Linked DNA regions of Zymomonas mobilis subsp. pomaceae ATCC 29192. The protein of the gene in region 2 binds, or shares a complex with, the protein of the main gene of each other region. Links are inferred from orthologs where the notes say so. Each region holds a gene or a part of one and is shown on either strand. Other genes may lie near its edges. The genes, in order: tldD and ZYMOP_RS00825.

Region 1 (8,404 bases), 800 kb from region 2 along the record:
GTCAACAGAACGCAGAATAAATCGAATGCGGCGATCTCGCCCTGTAACATCACACCATTGATTAAAAACATGGTGACAGGTTCTTGTTGCTGCATAACAGCAGACAAAAACACATCTTGTAACAGACTCGATTTCCGCTCTGCCATGATAGAACGACTTTCCTTCAACTGATCCAGTTGATGGGCAGGGATAATCGTTGAAATGGCATGTTTATAAACAAGCTGTGACTGGCCATCCCTCCGCAATAGAATAGAGAAATTATCAAACCAGGTGATTACACCTTGCAATTTAACCCCTTTAACCAAAAACATGGTAACAGGGGTTCTTGTTTTTCGCAGCGTATTGAGGAAAAAATCCTGAAGATTATTGACCTTTTCGGCCATGGTCCGGTTCTCCGGTTTGTTGGCTGAGCAAAAAAGACGAAAAATCGTCACAAAAGCATTCACGCTCAGCAAATATGAATGCGAAGTTACACGCTAGACTCTGTATAGATATATAATACAGTTTAAATCTTCAAATGTCACAAAGACAAATCAAGCTACAACGGAAATTTTAGCAAGACGCCTAATATTAAACTTAATCATACTTCTTATTATCGTAAAATAAAAATACTACTAAAATTATATATAATAAAATATTGAATAATTTCAATTTTTTAAAAATAAAAAATAAAAGGCAGAACTTATAAAAAAGCCCTGCCCTTTATTTTTTAAAAATAAAATATTTTTCTTGTAATAAAAAATAATATTTTAAAAATTAAGTCTAAAAACAAAATCAAAAATTAAGGTTATAGGCACGTTCATCATGTTCACTAATATCTAAACCAATATTTTCTTCTTCTGGTGATACACGTAAACCAACGATTTTATCAACAACAAAGAAAACAATGGTAGAACCAATAGCTGACCAAAGAACAGCGACGGCGACAGCAAAAACCTGAATAAGCAACTGATGTCCGATGGCATAATCCGCATTACCCGGCCCACCGAGTAAAGGTGAACAAAAAAGACCCGTCGCGATAGAACCAATAATCCCGCCGATGCCATGAACCCCAAAGGCATCTAAGGCATCATCAAATTGCAGTTTCGGTTTAACATAAATGACCATCCAAAAGCAGCCAAAAGAAGCCAAGATACCGATAATCATTCCGCCCATAGGACCAGCATTACCCGCAGCAGGGGTAATAGCGACCAAACCTGCAATCGCACCAGAACAAGCCCCCAACAAGGAAGGTTTACGCCCCACCATTGCTTCAAGGCTGATCCAAGTTAAAATTGCCGTTGCTGTCGCTAAAAAGCTATTAATCATCGCCAGTCCGGCTGAACCATTAGCCCCCAAGGCAGAACCTGCATTGAAACCGAACCAGCCGACCCATAATAAACCAGTACCAGTCAATGTCATCATCATCGAATGGGGGGCCATTAATTCTTTGTTATAGCCAGAGCGTTTACCAATAATCAGACAGCCGACCAAGGCCGAGATACCGGCATTAATATGCACAACGGTACCACCTGCAAAATCCAAGGCGCCCATTTTAAAGAAATAGCCATCAGATGACCACACCATATGCGCTAAAGGCAGATAGACCAGCAACAGCCATAACGGGGTAAAAAGCATTACCGCCTTGAATTTAATCCGTTCAGCAAAACCACCCAAAGCCAAAGCCGCTGTAATGGCAGCAAATGTCATCTGATAACAAATGAAAACATATTCCGGAATACTTCCCGAGATACTGGCAGGCGTTACTTTTTTCAAAAACAGATTAGTCAAATCACCAATGAAAGGTGAAGAACCACTAAAAGCCAAGGAATACCCGATTAAAGGCCACAGCACCATGACCACAGCCGTCATACACAAAATTTGGGTCAATAAAGATAAAGCATTTTTGGCGCGGACCATTCCCACATAAAATAAAGCCAACCCCGGAACAATCATCAACAGAACCAAGGCTGTCGAGATCAGCATCCAAGCCGTATCCCCGCTATCAATACTGGCAGGCGTTTCCGCCCAAACCGGAGTGGTTAAACCAACCGCCGTTATACCGATGATTTTTTTTAAAAACCCTATCTGATTAATAACAGGGCTAAACAGATTCTGCCCGTTTCTTTTTAATTTCTGCATTCCCCGATATATCCCTAAAGAGCACAACAAGCTGGCATGATTTAGAATAACAATTCGCTTAAAAAAACATATTTGTTCTTTTATTCTTACAAAACCTAACGCAGGCCAAAACTATTATCCAATAGAAATTACCTAATGAGTGACTCTTAAGCGGGTATTTTTATAGGGAAAAAATATAAAAATTCATAAAAACGATGCAATATTACAAAACAGAAGACGCAGAAAGAGACAAGGTTGCCCATATCGGTAAATGGTCAGAAGCTTTTTGAGCGACGGGTGTATTGTGAACACCGCACGCTAATAATTTGATACCAGGACCAATAATAATTCGGTCTAATGTCCCAATCGGGCGATTGGCCGGAAAGCTGGCACCGGTGGGTAAAGCTCTAAAATCATCAGGTAATAAACGAAGACAACCAAAACGCTTACGCCATTGATTAAAATCCCCCATGACAACCGTTGGTAAATCTTGGGGCGTCTGCTTAAGACTATTAATAATAGCGGCCACCTGCCGTCGACGATATAGGCCAGAAAGATCAAGATGGGCACCAATAAAGCGCCATGGATTGCCCGCTATCCGAATATCACTTATTATAGCGCCCCGTGGCTCAAGCCGAGGCAATCTTAGACGTTCATATCCTAAACAGGCTGCCGAATCTCGTACCAGTAAGGCATTCCCATGCCACCCGAGACTACAAGATCGTAAAGACAAGGGAATGTAAGTATAGCCATGCGCCTTGATAGCCTCAAAAGGTAAAACAGCCCTGCGATTTCCAAAACGATGATCAGCTTCCTGAAGAGCAATACAATCAGCATCGATTTCATCGAGCACGGTTAAAATTCGTTCAGGATCACGCCGTTGATCATTACCAATAGCCTTGTGAATATTATAAGAGGCTACTTTAATCGTATAATGGGAATTTAAAGGGGTTGGCGATATATCATACGCCATCTTTATTCTCCTTCTGCCAAATTTATACTTAGCAGAATTATAAAATTTAAATACGTTACGCTTTTATCCCTGTAGAAAATATAGATTTTATTCCCAAAAAAGAAATAATTTTTTCAAAAAGCCTTTAAATTATATAATTTAAGATAAACGCAGTTAAATTTATTAAAAAAAAGTGAAATTTAAGGCATTTTAATTTGGTAATAGATGGGAATAGGCACTGCATATTTGATAATATTGCCTATTCCCTGTTCTACTGCTTATAATAATTTAAGTGGCCGTTCCGCCGACGGTTAATCCTTCCACTAATAAGCTGGGTTGGCCAACCCCTGCAGGTACAGACTGTCCCCCCTTACCGCAAATACCTACACCTTCATCTAACGCTAAATCATTTCCGATAGCCGCGATTTTGTTAAGAACTGTCGGGCCATCACCAATCAATGTAGCGCCCTTAATGGGCGCGCCAATCCGACCATTTTCAATAAAATAAGCTTCAGTGCAGGAAAAAACGAATTTACCACTGGTAATATCCACCTGTCCGCCACCAAAATTTTTAGCAAAAATACCTTTTTTAACCCGTGACATAATCTCGGCAGGATCTTCTTGTCCCGCAGCCATAAAGGTGTTGGTCATACGCGGCATAGGCGCGTGCACATAACTTTCACGACGTCCATTCCCCGTAGGGGCCATCCCCATAAGACGGGCGTTCAACCGATCTTGCATATAAGATTTTAAAATGCCGTTTTCAATCAGCACCGTACGACTGGTAGGTGTCCCTTCATCATCAATACTGAGTGATCCTCGACGATCGGCAATAGAACCATCATCAATAACAGTAACACCATCTGCTGCCACTTTTTCGCCGATTCGACCTGAAAAGACAGAGGAACCTTTTCGGTTGAAATCACCTTCTAATCCGTGTCCTACCGCTTCATGTAATAACACACCAGGCCAACCCGGCCCTAACACGACTGGCATTTCTCCGACAGGCGCGGGTACCGCTTCCAGATTTACCAAAGCAGAAGCCAAGGCCATATCTATACCGCGTTGCCATGATGCTTCTTCAAAAATGGGGTCATAAAGGTAGCGACCACCCAATCCGTAAAAGCCGGATTCTCGCCGTCCATTCTTTTCAACAACAACGGAAATGTTTAGCCGAACTAAAGGCCGAATGTCTTGGGCAATAAAACCGTCGGCTCTTATAATTTCAATAACGCTCCATGAAGCCGATAAGCCGACTGATACTTGGCAAACATGCGGATCTCTAGCCCGAGCCGCCGCATCAATCTTTTGGCACAAAGCCACTTTTTCGGAAAAAGGTTTTAAAGTGAGGGGATTAGCATCGGTATAAAGGTGACGATTAGTACGAGAAGGGGCCGAAGGGGGTGATATTTTGGTCGGATCTAATAAACGTAAGGTTTCACCAGCCCGCTGGATAGCCTCCGCTGAAATTTCGCTTGCATGGGCAAAGCCCGTTGATTCACCCGATAAGCCCCGAAGCCCGAAGCCCGATTGATTATCATAACTAGCATTTTTCAATCGGCCATCGTCGAAAGAAAAACTTTCAGAGACACCATATTGTAAATATAATTCCCCGTCGTCACAATATCCCAGCGCTTTAGAGGTTAGACGCTGGGCATCATCCGGCGTTAGTAAACCAGGGCGATAAAGGAAATGGCGAGGCGCGTCAGCTATAGCAATAGTCATGTTCTATAATTATAACGCTATGGCGATGGGTGCAATCGCTGAACGCATCAAATAATACGTGTTAAACATAAAAAACACAAAACATCTTAAATTAAAGATGTCTATCGATACCCTCCTGACATTTTTGAATTTTAGATGTACCTAAATTAGACTATATTTTTTATCAAAATATCAAAAACAGGAATTTCAACTAACCCTGTCTAAAAGACATAAAATTAATTATTGATTATAGTTTAGCTATGGGATTTCGCTAAAAAATAGATTTCTTAAAAAATTCATAGAAATCATTTTTATTTTATATCTTTACTAAACGACAAATTTTAAAAGGTTATTTAAAGTTATCTTGCAACATTATCGTTACAAGGTCATATTTCTGTTTAAATTGTCTGCCTTTTTCAAAAACCATTAGGCGGCATTAATGAATCAGCCTTGGTTTTTATGGTAGAAAATAGAAGTAAAATAACAGAAAACGCCCCATCTGTAGAGGAATTCTCCCCTTCATTGATCGATTGGCAAAAATATAGTGCGCTCACAGAAGTGATGCGCTTTGAACCTCTTGCGGGCATTTCAGCCTTAGATCAACATTTGACCCGATTAGAAAATTCTGCCGAGCGGCTCGGTTTCATCTATAATCGACATGATGTGCGCAATCGCCTCCACATGGCATGTTTTCCGCTTACATCTCCTCAGTTTATACAATTGGCTATTAACTATACAGGACAAATTGTTATTGAGATAATGCCTCAGCAAACAGGCCCCACAAAAACCATCGGCTGTTACTCTATAAAAAGAGCTTTATCCTCTGATGATAAACGGCTGTATCATGCGCTTACGCCAAGACCTTTTTATTCAGAAAAAGCTTTTGAAAATTTAAATGAAAATAAAGCAGACGATACTGTCTGGTTAGCGGTGGATTCAAAAAATTATCCGACAGAAACCGCTTTCGGTAATATCTTTGTTACGCACAAAAATGAATTATTAACCCCGCCCCTCTCGCTTGGTTTAGTACCAGGCCTTCTTAGACAGGCTTTGCTAGACAGTCATCAGGCAAAAGAAGCCAAAATCACGATCAAGGATCTACAATCAGGTTTTCTTATCGGTCATGATCTGTTCGGACTAGTCAAGGCAAAATTACTTCGCTAAAAATCCGCCGCATGGCAAGCAATATAGAGGTTACACTCTAAATCTTACCTATCAACAAAGGATACTATTTCAAAAGACGGATAATTTTTCTGTCCGCCGCTTTTCCTGAGAGGAAAAAAGATGGTTCACGTTTCAGCCGCCCTTTCTCGTATTCAACCCTCTCCGACGATCCTGGTGACCAGTCGGGTGATTGAACTTAAATCAAAAGGGGTGGATATTATTACACTTGGAGCGGGTGAACCTGATTTTGAAACGCCAGAGTTCGTCAAACAAGCGGCGATTCAGGCCATTCATGACGGGAAAACGCGCTATACCAATGTTGATGGTACTGCAGAATTAAAAGAGGCCATCGCTGGAAAATTCAAACGAGATAATCATCTGACTTATAGTCATGATGAAATCTCGGTGGGTTCTGGTGGTAAACATGTCCTGTTTAATGCGTTAACAGCAACCCTTGATCAGGGTGATGAAGTCATCATTCCGGCCCCTTACTGGGTCAGCTATCCTGATATCGTGCGTTTTTGTGGGGCAAATCCCGTTTTTATTCAGGCGACCCTTCAACAAAACTATAAAATCACGCCGGAACAACTTGAAAAGGCGATTACAAAGAAAACGCGTTGGTTCGTTTTTAACTCTCCCAGCAATCCGACAGGCGCAGCCTATAGTGCAGAAGAGATAAAAGGATTGGCAGAAGTCTTACGCCGCCATCCTCATGTTTGGATTTTATCAGATGATATTTATGAACATATCATTTTTGATAATTTCCGTTTTGCTACGATAGCCGAGGTCGCACCTGATCTTTTCGATCGCACTTTAACGCTTAATGGCTGTTCAAAGGCCTACGCGATGACTGGGTGGCGGATTGGTTTTGCCGGTGGACCAAAAGCCCTTATCAAGGCAATGGCGAAACTTCAGTCCCAATCAACTTCCAACCCTTGCTCTATTTCACAAGCCGCCGCAGTAGCAGCTTTAAATGGGCCACAGGAATTTTTGAATGACTGGTCGTCAGACTTTGCCCGACGTCGCAATCTAGTTGTCGAAGGTTTAAACGCTATAGAAGGTATATCCTGCCCAAAACCACAAGGCGCTTTTTATGTGTATCCTGACATTTCGGCGCTTATTGGACGGAAAATGCCTTCTGGTAAAGTGATCGAAAAAGATCAAGACTTCACAACGTATCTCATTGATGAAGCCAATGTTGCCGTTGTCCATGGGGAAGCTTTTGGTCTCTCTCCGGCATTCCGAATCAGCTATGCAACCTCAACAGAAATGTTAAAAAAGGCGCTTGAACGTATTCAAACGGCAGTGTCACGGTTAAGCTGACCCTTAACACCTAACAGGCTTATCCCCTTCTATCAAAACAGCCGGAATTTCCGGCTGTTTTGACATCATCCTTAGGGATACCGCCTTATATCAATGTGTTGTTGTGACAGGCTCAATGCCCGACTTTTTCAATTGATCATTTAACTGGGCAATCAGACGATCAAGGGCAGCTTGATCTCGTCCTTCAGCCCGCGCAACCAATACATCTTGCGTATTGGAAGCCCGTAACAACCACCATCCATCTTTAGTAGTCACGCGCACCCCATCAATGGTGTTTACGTCAGCATTTTCTGCTGTTAACCGCCCTAGAACCTCACCGATTACGGCAAATTTACGCGTTTCAGAAGCTTGGAAACGTAATTCAGGCGTATTAACCATTTTAGGCATTGCCTTGCGGATTTTAGTCAATGAACCGCCCATATCATTGATAGCACTAATCAATCGAATAGCCGCATAGATACCGTCATCAAAACCAAACCACTGATCGGCAAAAAAGATATGGCCACTCATTTCACCAGCCAAAGGTGAATTTGTCTCTTTCATCAAAGTCTTGATCAAGGAATGGCCAGTACGTCCCATCAAAGGCTTGCCGCCTAATTCCTTTACGCGATCAAATAAAGCCTGACTGGCCTTAACATCGGCGATGATAGTCGCATTCGGATGACGCTTTAAAACCGGTGCAGCTAAAATAGCTAGAATCTGATCACCCCAAATTACGTGCCCTTCACTGTCAACGGCACCGATACGATCAGCATCACCATCAAAAGCAAAACCAAAGTCCAGCTTTTCTTCTTTTACAAGATTTTTTAGATCTTCGAGATTAGCCTCGACGGTGGGGTCAGGATGATGATTAGGAAAACTGCCATCAACATCTGTATAGATAACATGATGTTCACCGGGTAATTTTTTAATCAGTTTTTCAATAACGGGGCCACCTGCACCATTACCCGCATCCCAACCAATCCGGAAAACACCCCCTTCATATCCCTGAAGAAGACGATTGACATAAGGCTCTATGATGTCAGCCGTTTCTACACCACCACGGCCTTTTTCCCAGTCGCTTTTTTCAGCTAAGATACCAATGTCACGGATATCTTTTCCAAAAAAAGAATTATGCTTCAATACCATCTTGAAGCCATTATATTCCGCCGGATTATGACT
Region 2 (8,300 bases):
ATCAGGGGTTAATATCTCGATGGTTGTTTCTGGTGTACGCGCTTTTACGGCTTCGATTACTTTTACAAATTGAGACGCGCCCCCATCTTCCAGATCATCCCGATCTACCGAAGTAATAACAATATGTTCCAATTTCATTTCAGCGGCAATATCCGCGACATGTCCTGGCTCCATGGGGTCAACTTTGTCAGGTAGACCCGTTTTTACATTACAAAAAGCACAAGCACGGGTACAAATTTCTCCCAAAATCATAACAGTAGCCTGTTTTTTAGTCCAACATTCTCCGATATTGGGACAAGCGGCCTCTTCACAAACCGTGGATAGACCTAATTTCCGGATCACTCCCTTTGTTTCCGTAAAAGCCACGCCACCGGGTGACCGGACGCGAATCCAATCCGGTTTAGTACGAAATGAGGAACCAGAAGTCTGGCTACTTGTTTTTTCTGAGGGGGCAGGAATCTTAGTCATGTTTCTTTATTTAGCGATACCTTTCGTTACTTGCCACCCCGCGAAGAGATAGGCACAACAGAATTATCAATTTTTCATTCTACGAAGAAAGATTTTTTCTATGATTGATTTTCAAAAACTTATTATGGGGTATCAGCGTTTTCGGAGTGGTAATTGGATTCAACAGCGGGAAAATTGGGAACAGTTATCTAAAGGTCAAAATCCCAAAGTACTTTTAATCGCTTGTTCCGATAGTCGCGTAGATCCTGCACAAATTTTTGATACCAATCCAGGTGAAATCTTTGTCGTACGTGTCGTCGGTGCATTAGTTCCCCCTTTTGAAAAAGAATTAGGCTATCATGGGGTATCTGCCGCTATTGAGTATGCTGTAACCAAATTAGAGGTGAGCGATATTTTAGTCATGGGGCATGGTGCCTGTGGTGGTATTAAAGCTTCTTTAGAAGGTACAGGCAGCGAAGATGAAGAAGACGATTTCTTTATCAAAAGTTGGATTGCGCTTCTGGATCAAGCACGGGACAAGGTCGTCGCAGAACATGGGCATGGTCCAGATACCGCTTGCAAATTAGAACATGAAGGCGTTCGTACCAGTCTTAAAAATTTGAGAAGCTTTTCTTTCGTAAGAGACCGTGAAGAAGCAGGCAAATTAGATTTACACGGAGCATGGTTTGCTATCGAAAGTGGTTCATTACATCTTTTAGAACCTAATAATGATGAATTTATCAGCCTTTAGTTCCCAACAAGAAAAATGAGACGTTTCTCTTCCTTTGGAATAGCTATTTTAGCTATGCTGATGATTTCCATAACTTCTTTTTTCATGGGGCAAACCCTCCTTCAAATGGGTTTTGCCTCTGTTCTAGTCATCAGTCAGGGCTTGGCTGCGTGTATTTTAATCGGGATACAAGGCCGTCCACCTTCACTTACTTCTAAAGAGTGGATCTATGGAGGACTTGTAGGCTTATTACAATCTAGCGCATTTTATTTGGAAATTTCCGGTTTAATGCGCATAGGGCCTCACCAAACGGCTGCTATTATGGCAAGCATGATTGTTATTGTCGTTTTTTTATCCCTTAAACGTCAATTTTATGAGGCCCAAAATTTCCGCTTATTGGCAGCGGCCTCAATCGCTTTTTTCGCCTTGGTCTTTTTAGCACAACCAATCTTACCTTGGTCTTTTGATTTTGGTCAGATCCTCGTTTTTGTGGCAGCTATCAGCTATGCGGTTTTCTTATTCTTAAATGGTCATGCCTTAAAAAGATTAGGCCTTAATCCGCTATCTCTGGCGATCATAAGCCTGTTAACGCAGACGCTTCTTGCTACGCCTGCGGCTTTTTACTTTTATCATGGCATAACCTTTAATCTGATCTCCTTCATAGAATTACTGATATTAGCAGTTTTTATCGCCATAACCCAGTTTGCTTTTAATAAAGCGCAGCAAGCTTTACCTGTTTTTTCAATGGCTTTAATCTTGTGCTTGGAACCCTTAGTAAGTGCGCTCTATCTTTTAATAACACAAAAATCACTTCCTCGATTTTGCATACCGGCGGCGCTGCTCTTACTGTTAGCTTTTATGTTGGCTAAACCTTGGCGAGACTATTTCGATCAGGAAATAGTTTCTCTTTCTGAAAGAAAGTTCTAAAAAAATAAGGCCTGTTTTTGAGCAAGCCTTATTTTTTCTATAAAAAACTAAATTATTCTTTACTGACCAGCCACCATCATACCCTCTATTCGCAAAGTTGGCACTTCTGTTGAGCGCCGGAATCGCAAATCATTAGCGGCAACTATATTCATAAACATATCTTTTAAATTAGCCGCAATAGTAATTTCAGCGACGGGTTCTGCTATTTGACCATCCCGAATAATAAAGCCAGAAGCACCACGGCTATAATCACCTGTAATCAAATTGACCCCGCTACCAATCATTTCTGTGACATAGAGGCCTTCTTTTATATCACTCATTAAAGCCGCCGGTGTTTCTTTTCCGGCTGCTATATAGAGATTACCGGTTCCAATAGAAGGTGGCCCCCCTACCCCACGACGCGCATGCCCTGTTGGGACCTTATTAAGCTGCCGAGCAGCAGCTGAATCAAGTAGCCAAGTTGTTAAGCGCCCTTGGTCAATAATATTAAGCGGTTTTGTTGGTAAGCCTTCACCATCAAAAGCCCGTGAAGCTAATCCTCGTTTTCGGAAAGGATCTTCCTTTACAGTGATAGCTTCATTAAAAATATTCTGATCCAAACTATCCAATAAGAAGCTCGTTTTTCGCGTAATAGCACTCCCACTGATGGCCTGTATCAAATAGGATAAAAAGCTGCTTCCAACACGAGGGTCAAATACGATAGGCATCTGCCCACTGGTCAATCGCTGTGGATTTAAGCGTGCAATGGCGCGTTCACCGGCTCTTTTACCAATTTCAGCCGCGGGATCGAGATCTTCAAAATAGCGTGTCGTATGGAAATCATAGTCACGCTGCATAGTGTTACCTTGTCCGGCAATAACACAAGCAGAACAGCCATAGCTGGAGGCACTATAACCCCGAGTAAAACCAGTGCTGGTTGACATAGCAAAAATTGTGCGGCCTGCACTAGCAGACGCGCCTTCACTATTGGTAACACCTTCTACTGAACGCGCGGCATCTTCGCTCGTCAAAGCCAGTTCGCGTAAAATAGCAGGGTCAATTTCCCGACCATCATCATTTTCAAGATATGCCAAGGCCCCCTTCATCAGAAGTTCTTTGGGAGCAAGGCCTGCCCATGGATCTTCCGGTGCTTCCCGTGCCATGGCTATCGCTCTTTCCACAAGGGCTGAAAGAGCCTCTTTTGAAAAATCAGAAGAGGAAACACTGGCTGAACGCTGACCAACAAATAATCTCAGCCCTATTTCAGCACCTTCTGAGCGTCCAACATCCTCTAACTGGCCTAAACGCACCGAAACATCGGTTGAACGGCCTTCCACAAAGATAGCATCCGCCGCATCTGCGCCGGCTCGACCTGCCGCAGCTACCAAATCAGCTGCATATTCTTCCGCTTGCGATATCGTCAACATACTTATGGAATAAGCGATCATGCCCCTAGATAACAGAGAATTTTTAGAAAAAATTACCCCTTTTTCACACTATTTCTAGAGAAACAGGGAAAAGAGGGGCTAAAATTTTTAAAAGTTAAAAACTTAATATTTCGATGATATTCTTATTTTCCACCAATCGACATTGTTTGAGGATCAGCTTCTGCTTCCGTAATAGTTGCTAAATTGTGACCACGATAGGTGCCGGTCTGGGCTTTCAAGAAAGCTACTATATCATTGATGTCCTGTTCTGGAATACTGCCTTTACGCGTCTGATAGCGTACCATAACTTTCACCGCATCTTCCAATGTTTTTGCGCTACCATCATGGAAATAGGGTGCCGTTAGCGCAATATTGCGTAGGGTTGGAACATTAAAACGATGCCGGTCAAGATCATTGTGGGTCTGGGAGAAACGGCCAAGATCAGCATCCGTCGGATGTCCTCGTTTCCCGAAATAATCGCCTTCTAGCCCCATGATTTCAAAGCTTTGCCCACCCATCTCTTTGCCTACATGGCAAGACGCACAGCCTAAATCTTGAAATAAAGCATAACCACGCTTTTCCTGTGCTGTAATAGCGTGATCGTTCCCTTTCAAATATTGATCAAAGCGGCTATCGGGCGTTACCAATGTTGCCTCATAAGCGCCAATAGCATCGGTAATACGTTCTTTATCGATGGTACTATTACCATATACCTGAGTGAAAGCCGCTTTATAGCCCGGTTGATCCGCTACACGCTGGCTTACTTCTGTCCAGCTATGGGAGCCCATCTCAACAGGATTCATAATTGGGCCTGCCGCCTGATCTGGCAGATCTTTAGCTCGTCCGTCCCAAAACTGTAATTTGTTATATACTGAATTATATACGGTAGGGACATTAATTGGCCCTTTTTGGCCGCCGATCCCTGTCGCCGTTACTAAATTATCTACACCGCCCTTGTTAAGGCCATGACAACTAGCGCAATTCAGGGTGCCATCACCAGAGAGCTGCTTATCAAAAAACAGCTGCTCACCAAGGGCAATTTTTGCTTTATTAGAAAAATCTGCGGCGGGAATAGGTTGGATAGGCGCATCTAAAAATTGACGAGCGACACCTGCCGTATCGTAATTTTTAATCCGGGTTGCCCCAATCCATTCAAGCATTGCTTTTTTGCCATTTTTGCCTAACGCGGCATGCCAATGCATAAAGAGATACAGATTAGGCGGCATCATATTATGCTCGACCACGTATTGAATACGCGCAAGAGATTCTTCATCTACAGGTTCGCCCTTTTCCAATGCAGTCAAAACAGGCTGAATTTGAAAATGGCGCAGTCCCTCCTCTATATCATGCTGCATTAACTGTTTTGCGACAGGAAGGCTGGCATAAAAAGGTAATTTAGCCTCTTTGCTATGACAGTAATCGCAGCGCGCTTCTGCAATAGTGGCAAAGGCGGCCTTAGCTTTTGGATCATTATGGGTAGGCGAAGAATCAGAAAGTTTAGGCGCTGTCTTGTGATCATAATGGACAAGATAAGAGGTGGTTGCCCCATAGGCTACTATCGCTAAAACGACAGCAGATCCCAGTAAAGCCTTAATATTCATGCAAACACCCCACTTCTTATATCTTGAATATCACTATGGCTTATCCAATAGGATAGCTTTAAAAAGCGATATTTGTTTTTATTGACTTAAATAAAAATATCTTAATCTCACTTAAGAAAATTTTATTATAATTATTGGCGGGCACGCTACCAAAAAGTTAATCCTGTTCCAAGTTTTAAGCCCCGAGACTCTTGCCCGCACTTAATTCATATAGGACAAATCTTGTAATATTTTTCCTAATTTCAGAAATTGAAAAAATTACAAATACATTCGTAAAAAAAATTTTTGAATAAAAACAGAAAAATCAAAGAAAGTTAAAGCACTAAAAAATCTAATAAAAATCTAATGATAAATTAAAATCTAAGGGGCAGCCTCCTCAAAAAAGGCTACCCCTTATAAAAAGCTATCCATCAAACTAAGGTTTTTATTTTACCCACTGATCAGATGTATAACCCTGAGCATAAAGAATAGTTGTCATATCACCATAGCTGATATGGGCATCTGACATAGAAACCGTACGGGGTTTGGCATGATAAGCGACACCAAGCCCGGCAGCTTGTATCATCGGAATATCATTGGCACCGTCGCCCAAGGTTATACTATCTTCAATGCTGATATTATACCGTGCGCATTCTTCCAGCAGAATCTCTTTCTTGGTTTCTGGCCCCAAGATCGGATCCAAAACACGACCGGTCAAGGTATCACCTTCGACTTCCAGAGTATTAGCAAAAGCTTTTTCGAAGCCGATCTCTTTTGCAACCGGAATAGCAAAATCAAGAAAGCCGCCGGATACCAAAAAGCAATGGGCACCATTGGCGTTCATCGTTTGAATGAGGGTTTTGATTCCCGGTGTTTGATGAATGCGATCCCGATAACATTCTTGAATAACCGAGGTTTTAAGACCGGTTAAAAGTTTCGTTCGCGCTTTCAAAGATTCCTCAAAATTCAGTTCTCCGCGCATGGCACGGATAGTGATATCTTCCGATTCTTTTCTAAAACCAGCATAATCGGCTAATTCATCCATGCACTCATCCTGAATCGCGGTTGAGTCCATGTCTGAAATTAATAATTTCTTACGCCGATGGGCTTCCTCTTGAACAAAAACGTCCACATCCGTTGTAAAATCGAATAAGGCGCTTCGTGCATCGGTAAGGCTAATATTTTCCAAAGGCACATCAACCGCCTTTTGAGACTCTAACCATTTAATCGCTCCCGTTTTTCCGCCCTTAGCGGCTAAAAGCGATTTTGCTTGATCAAGAGCATCTACGGGCAAGGATTTTGCTGCTATCAGCGTAGCAATGAGCATATCCGAATCTCCTAAAAAACATCCAGTTCTCCTCATCGCAGGCCCGACCGCAAGCGGCAAGTCGCAATTAGCGATTGCCATGGGAATGAAAAAGTCCGGCATTATTATTAATGCGGATGCTTCGCAATTATATAAAGATCTCCGTATCTTAACCGCACGACCGAGCCAAGAAGACGAGGCTTTGGTACCGCATCGCCTATTCGGCATTCAGGATGGTGCTCAACCGGCTTCAGCTGTTTTTTGGGCAGAATTAGCGAAGAAGGAAATTAAGAAAGCCCACGAAAAAGAGATGTTACCCATCCTTGTCGGGGGCACAGGGCTTTATATTCGTACACTTTTAGAGGGTATTGCCCCCATACCCGATATTGATCCTGACATTAGAACTTATATTAGAAAGATGAGTGTTGAAGAAGCCTATGCTGCCTTAGAAAAAGAAGATGCGGTGGCAGCGCAAAAACTCAATCCAATGGATAAGACACGCATTATGCGGGCCTTAGAAGTTGTCCGATCTACGGGAAATACACTTTTTCATTGGCAGAAAAAGAAAAAAGGTGGTATTGCTGAAGAAATAAAACTTCACTCGGCGATAGTTATACCACCTGCAAATGTCTTGAGAGCGCGATGCGATAAAAGATTTGATCAAATGTTGGAACAAGGCGCCGAGAAAGAAGTTAATAACCTACTAGCACGTCGATTGCCGGAAGAGCTCCCGATAATGCGTGCTATTGGCGTAAGAGAAATAACTTCTTATCTGAAAGGTGATATTGATCGATTAACAATGATCGAAAAAGCTAAAGCAGCGACCCGTCAATATGCAAAAAGGCAACGAACATGGTTCCGTCACCAGACAAATGAGGCATGGATAAAAATTTTCGATGACATCGATTTTAAAAAAATTGATGATTTCGCAACAAAATTGTTATCTATGTTGTTGACCTGAATAGTTTTATTCTTTTAAGGCCATGCTCCACTATTGCTGTTTTAAGCATCGCTTCATTTTTAGCCTCTTAAAATAACAAGGCTATAAACTGTCCATGATTATGGTTTTCCTACTCATGGCGTCTTCGAAAAGGAAAAAAAGCATGTGTCGCCAACTCAGCGGCGCCGCTATTGTTCTTGAAACCCTCAAGGATATGGGTGTCGATCTGATCTTCGGCTATCCCGGCGGAGCAGTACTCCCCATTTATGATGCCCTTTATCAGGAAGAAGGCATCCGGCATATTCTGGCGCGCCAAGAAGGCGGCGCCGTTCATGCAGCTGAAGGCTATGCACGATCAACCGGTAAACCCGGCGTCGTGATGGTTACCTCTGGACCAGGGGCCACCAACGCCGTTACTGGCATTACCGACGCTATGCTTGATTCCATTCCGCTTGTCGTTTTCTCTGGTCAGGTCGCAACCAATCTGATTGGTACCGATGCGTTTCAGGAAGCTGATACGATCGGGATTACACGCCATTGTACCAAGCATAATTATCTGGTGCGTGATCCTAAAGAATTAGCACAAACTATTGTTGAAGCTTTCCATCTTGCCACCTCTGGTCGTCCGGGCCCAGTGCTTATTGATCTTCCGAAAAATGTTCAGACGGCGGTAATTGACTATGTCAAACCCGATTTGAATAAACGGATGCATCGGGGCTATCGTCCAAGAATGAAGGCAGACCCCTCTGAGATATCAAAAGCCTTGGAAATGCTGTCTCAGGCAAAAAGGCCTATATTCTATACGGGTGGTGGCATTATCAACTCTGGTCCCGAAGCGAGTAAAGCGCTTAGGGAATTGGCAGAAGTTACAGGCGTACCTGTTACCTCTACTCTGATGGGATTGGGGGCTTTCCCTGCGTCCTCTCCTCAATGGTTGGGTATGCTGGGTATGCATGGCACCTAT

What was found.
Region 1: the proteins of ZYMOP_RS00825 (region 2) and tldD are in contact, whole or in part, in a solved structure (PDB 5NJ9), measured with the Escherichia coli proteins. The link is inferred for Zymomonas mobilis subsp. pomaceae ATCC 29192 from one-to-one orthologs.

The regions. Positions count from the first base shown.
Region 1 is NC_015709.1:975,137-983,540, forward strand. What follows is about bases 2,560-5,493. They hold tldD (metalloprotease TldD), read right to left. Parts: upstream 4,778-5,493; coding sequence 3,341-4,777; downstream 2,560-3,340. Other genes in these bases: ZYMOP_RS04380 (endonuclease/exonuclease/phosphatase family protein), read right to left, coding at 2,560-3,073; ZYMOP_RS04390 (aminotransferase class IV), read left to right, coding at 5,279-5,493. In the rest of the region: RNA chaperone Hfq, read right to left, coding at 1-383; ZYMOP_RS04375 (ammonium transporter), read right to left, coding at 775-2,121; more of ZYMOP_RS04380, read right to left, coding at 2,324-2,559; more of ZYMOP_RS04390, read left to right, coding at 5,494-5,920; ZYMOP_RS04395 (pyridoxal phosphate-dependent aminotransferase), read left to right, coding at 6,041-7,243; phosphoglucomutase/phosphomannomutase PgmG, read right to left, coding at 7,334-8,404. UniProt on the Escherichia coli protein: Metalloprotease involved in CcdA degradation. Suppresses the inhibitory activity of the carbon storage regulator (CsrA).
Region 2 is NC_015709.1:177,919-186,218, reverse strand. The notes cover bases 1,338-4,167. They hold ZYMOP_RS00825 (TldD/PmbA family protein), read right to left. Parts: upstream 3,511-4,167; coding sequence 2,164-3,510; downstream 1,338-2,163. Other genes in these bases: ZYMOP_RS00820 (cytochrome-c peroxidase), read right to left, coding at 3,654-4,167; ZYMOP_RS00830 (DMT family transporter), read left to right, coding at 1,338-2,104. Also shown: lipA (lipoyl synthase), read right to left, coding at 1-468; ZYMOP_RS00835 (carbonic anhydrase), read left to right, coding at 569-1,198; more of ZYMOP_RS00830, read left to right, coding at 1,214-1,337; more of ZYMOP_RS00820, read right to left, coding at 4,168-5,111; phosphoserine phosphatase SerB, read right to left, coding at 5,536-6,417; tRNA (adenosine(37)-N6)-dimethylallyltransferase MiaA, read left to right, coding at 6,410-7,357; ilvB (biosynthetic-type acetolactate synthase large subunit), read left to right, coding at 7,500-8,300.